Regions from separate parts of the Variovorax sp. GW821-FHT06D12 genome, predicted to be linked through region 1. Evidence: riboswitches for the same ligand, from Rfam matches in the RefSeq annotation. Region 1 holds a riboswitch; the other holds the start of a gene.
The links. A riboswitch is a leader RNA that binds a small molecule or an ion and turns the genes downstream of it on or off. The one in region 1 is predicted to bind glycine.
Positions count from the first base shown of each region.

Region 1 (2,379 bases):
ATGGCGTAGCGGCGGTCGTGGCCCGGGCGGTCCGTGACGTAGGTGATCTGTTCCTTGTACGGCTTGCCGTCGGCGCGGGGGCTCAGTTCGTCGAGCAGCGCGCACACGGTGTTGACGATCTCGATGTTGGGCTTCTCGTTCCAGCCGCCGACGTTGTAGGTCTCACCGAGCTTGCCGGCCTCGAGCACGCGGCGGATGGCGCTGCAGTGGTCCTTCACGTAGAGCCAGTCGCGCACCTGCATGCCGTCGCCGTACACGGGCAGGTTCTTGCCGGCCAGCGCGTTGACGATCATCAGCGGGATCAACTTCTCGGGGAAGTGGAACGGGCCGTAGTTGTTCGAGCAGTTGGTGGTGACCACCGGCAGGCCGTAGGTGTGGTGCCAGGCGCGCACGAGGTGGTCGCTGGCGGCCTTGCTGGCCGAGTACGGGCTGTTGGGCTCGTACTTGTTCTCTTCGGTGAAGGCCGGGTCGGTCTTGGAGAGCGAGCCGTAGACCTCGTCGGTCGACACATGCAGGAAGCGGAAGGCCGCCTTTTGGTCGGCCGGCAGGGCGTTCCAGTAGCCGCGCACCGATTCGAGCAGGCGGAAGGTGCCGAGCACGTTGGTCTGCACGAAGTCTTCGGGGCCGTGGATCGAACGATCCACGTGCGATTCCGCGGCAAAGTTCACAACGGCACGGGGTTTGTGCTCGGCCAGCAGGCGATCGAGCAGCGCGCTGTCGCCGATGTCGCCCTGCACGAAGACGTGGTTCGCGTTGCCCTTGAGCGACGCCAGGGTCTCGAGGTTGCCTGCGTAGGTCAGCTTGTCGAGGTTCACGACGGGCTCGTTGCCCTGCGCGATCCAGTCGAGCACGAAATTGGCGCCAATGAAGCCTGCGCCGCCGGTAACCAGGATCATGGAGTCCCCTGCATGTAGAAAAAAGTTTGCTTTACCAAAAATCAACATTCAATTATCCCATCGGTGTGAAGTGCCGATGTACAGGGCTTGGCCGGCTTGCGGGGCCCGCCTACAATCGCCAACAATTGCAGGAGAGCGGGCCTCCACGGAGGCCCTACCGAAGGCGCAAACTCCCATAAACGCTCAGGTCGGCCCGACGAAATTCCAGGCAACGCCCAGGAACTTCGGCAAGGGGTCAGTACTGCACTCATCGATACAGCCGTCTGGAGAGCCGCCACGCCATGTGGCGCACCGAAGGAGCAAACCCGCTGCGGGTGCAGCAGGGTGAATCTCTCAGGTACCGAGGACAGGGGGAGCGGCAACTTGGACATCGGTCGTCCGGTTGCTTGCTATTTTTTCAATAGCACTCCACGCCCGCCGTTCAAGCGCTGCAAACTCAAAGGCACTTGCAATGCGTGTGATCGTTCTTGGCGCCGGCCTGCTCGGCGTGACTTCGGCCTACTACCTCCAGCAACTCGGCCACGAGGTGACCGTGATCGACCGGCAGGCCACCCCGGCCGCCGAAACCAGCTTCGCCAACGGCGGCCAGATCTCGGTCAGCCATGCCGAGCCGTGGGCCAATCCGAGCGCGCCGCTGAAGGTGCTGCAATGGCTCGGCAAGGAAGACGCGCCGCTGCTGTTCCGCATCCGCGCCGACATGCGCCAGTGGCTCTGGGGCCTGCAGTTTTTGCGCGAATGCACCCCCGCGCGCACCCGCCACAACATCGAACAGATCGTTCGTCTCGGTACATACAGCCGGGAAATGTTGCAGCAATTGCGTCGAGACACCGGCCTGAACTATGACCAGCGCACGCAAGGCATCCTGCACTTCTACACGACGCAAAAAGAATTCGACGGCGCCCTCGCGCCCGCCGAGCAGATGCGCGCCCTGGGCTGCGAACGCCTGGTCATCTCGGCCGACGAAGCCATCAAGATCGAACCCGCCCTCGCCCACATCCGCCCCCAACTCGCCGGCGCCACCTACACCGCCGAAGACGAATCGGGCGACGCCAACCGCTTCGCGCGCGAGCTGGTGAAGCTGGCCGAAGCGGCCGGCGTGAAGTTCCTCATGAGCCACACGGTGACCGCGCTGCGCGAAGCCGGCGGCAGCATCGACCACGTCGAGGCGACCGACAACGAAGGCCGCTTCCAGCGCATCCGCGGCGATGCCTTCGTGCTTGCGATGGGTTCGCTGAGCCCGCTGTACGCGGCGCCGTTGGGCATCCGCCTGCCGATCTACCCGGCCAAGGGCTACTCGGTGACGCTGCCCGTGAAGGACGCGTCGAAGGCGCACCAGGTCTCGCTCACCGACGACGAATACAAGCTGGTGTTCTCGCGCTACACCTCCGAATCGGGCGACCGCCTGCGCATCGCCGGCACGGCCGAGCTCAACGGCTACGACCGCGACCTGAACCGCGTGCGTTGCGAAGCCATCGTGCGGCGC
Region 1 is NZ_JBWKRI010000005.1:553,773-556,151, forward strand. Features, by position in the region: gene rfbB (dTDP-glucose 4,6-dehydratase) at 1-896, opposite strand, end outside; glycine riboswitch at 1,015-1,105, shown strand; glycine riboswitch at 1,150-1,256, shown strand; gene AC07SQ_RS18850 (D-amino acid dehydrogenase) at 1,348-2,379, shown strand, end outside.

Region 2 (2,379 bases), on a different contig from region 1:
TGCGGTGTTGAGTTGCGGTCAGCCGCGGTAGTAGCGCGTCGGCACGAAAGGCATGGTCGAGACCTCCATCGGCACCGGCTTGCCGCGCACGATGGCCTGCACGCGCGTGCCGGGCTCGGCGAAGGCGGCGGCTACGTAGCCCATGGCCACGCAGCGGTCGGCCGTGGGGCCGAGCAGGCCGCTGGTGACGGCGCCGATGTCGTGCCCTTCGAGCGACTGCAGCAGCGTGCCGTCGCGCACCGGGATGCGTTCGAGTGCCACGAGGCCGACGCGCTTGCGCGTGAGCGTCTTGTGGTCGGTGTGGCCGGCCGCGCCCGAGGCGACGGCGGCCAGCTGGGCCAGCACCTTGGCCGCGCCCGGGAAGCCGCCTTCGCGCGCACCGCCCGCGCGGCGCACCTTCTGGATGGCCCAGTTGAGCGAGGCTTCGACCGGGGTGGTGGTGGTGTCGATGTCGTTGCCGTACAGGCACAGGCCGGCTTCGAGCCGCAGCGAGTTGCGCGCGCCCAGGCCGACGGGCTTCACCTCGGGCTGTGCGAGCAGCAGGCGGGCGAGGGCGTCGGCGTCCTTGCCGGCCACCGAAATCTCGAAGCCGTCTTCGCCGGTGTAGCCGCTGCGGGTGACGAAGGCGGCGATGCCGCCGATCTGCACCGCGCCGCCGGTCATGAACACGAAGCGCTCGATGCCGGGCGACAGGCGCGCCAGCGTGACGGCGGCCTGCGGGCCCTGCAGTGCCAGCAGCGCGTGGTCGGGCAGGGGCTGCACCTGGCAGCGCGCGCCGATCCTGGCCTGGATGTGGGCGATGTCGGCCACCTTGCAGGCGCCGTTCACGATCACGAAGAGCGAACCGTTGCCTTCGTTGAAGAACATCAGGTCGTCGAGGATGCCGCCCTCGTCGTTCAGCAGCAGGCCGTAGCGCTGCTTGCCGGCGGGCAGATCGACCACGTCGACGGGCATCAGGGTTTCGAACGCGGCGGCGGCATCGGGGCCGACCAGGCGCAGCTGGCCCATGTGCGAGATGTCGAACAGGCCGGCCGCATCGCGCGTGTGCTTGTGCTCGGCCATGAGGCCGGCGGGGTACTGCACGGGCATCGAATAGCCGGCGAAGGGCACCATGCGGGCGCCCAACTCGACGTGGAGGTCGTACAGCGGGGTCTTGAGAAGTTGGGCGTCGGAAGCGGAGGAAGCAGCCACGGGGCACTCCAAAGGGGCAGTCGAAATCCATGGCTGCAACGCCACGGGCCACCCCTGCTGTCCGCTTTACCTGAGAGATTCGCCCCACGATCGGGGTTTGCTCCTTCGGTGGGCCGCATGCAATGCCACGGCCTCTCTCCAGCAAGGAAACGCCGGTGGTTGCCGGCGTCTTGTCAGTCCTTTTGCCTGAGCGTTCGGGGAACCCCTGCGCCTTCGGCGGCCCCGTCGCGCGGGGCTCTCTCCTGACCCGGCGAGTGTAGTGGATCGCGGGGCCGGGGCTGGCGGCTCAGTGCACGGTTTCGGCCGGCGGCAGCAGCTTGTCGATGCGCTCGCGCAGCGAGTCGGCGCGCTCGGGGCCGGCGGCCTTCTCGATCTCGGAGAGCATCAGCGCGGCGATGGTCAGCATGGCCTCGCGGTCGCGGGCCTCGCGCAGGGCGTCGCGCATCTGGTTGGCGAAGCGCGGGTCGCGGCGCACGAACATGCGCTCGCAGATGTCGAACAGGAACATGCGCGTGGTGGCCAGCGAGCGCTTGCCGTCGAAGCTGTCGGCCGAGGTGGCGACCTGGATCGGCTCGGCGGCGGGGACGGGCGTGGGGGCCGGTGCGGGAGGCGGCGCGACCGGGCGCGCGACCTGCAGGTAGCCGCGCTGCATCAGCCCGTGGATCGCCTGTTCGGCCTCGACGCGGCTGGGGAACAGCGGGCTGAAGTCGGTCAGCGAGCGCCGGCCGTCGGCCATGAGCAGCAGGGCGCGCTCACGCTGGCTGAGCGTGCGCTGCCCGGCCTGGAGTTCGTCGCGTGCCTTCTCGGTCTTGGTGGGGAACATGGCGGCCACAGCTTTCGGAGGTCGAAGGCTGCAGCATCGTTGCAAGTGGTGACATCTTCGTGAACCATTTGCCTTACAGGGACAAGGGGGTGCGCGTCAGTTGCCCGCGCTCTCCTTGCGGATCAGCCAGCGCGTGCCCACGCGCTGCAGCTCGAGGGTCTTGCGGTCGGTCTCGGTGAGCGCGTCGGCGCTGTAGACCTGCCGGAACTGCGCGCTGGCCGAGGTGCCCTGGACGCTGATCACCAGCCCCTCGATGCCCACGCTGATGCGCGACTTGCCCGTGATGCGGGCGCGCCGGTCGGCCTCCCAGCGCTCGCGGGTCTGGCCGCGCGCGGGGGTGAAGTCGCTCGCGTAGGCCGCGAGGT
Region 2 is NZ_JBWKRI010000011.1:422-2,800, reverse strand. Features, by position in the region: gene gcvT (glycine cleavage system aminomethyltransferase GcvT) at 19-1,191, opposite strand; glycine riboswitch at 1,239-1,343, opposite strand; glycine riboswitch at 1,356-1,446, opposite strand; gene AC07SQ_RS28085 (hypothetical protein) at 1,478-2,014, opposite strand; gene AC07SQ_RS28080 (L,D-transpeptidase Cds6 family protein) at 2,111-2,379, opposite strand, start outside.
Region 2: another riboswitch for glycine. It lies ahead of gcvT (glycine cleavage system aminomethyltransferase GcvT); the one in region 1 lies ahead of AC07SQ_RS18850 (D-amino acid dehydrogenase).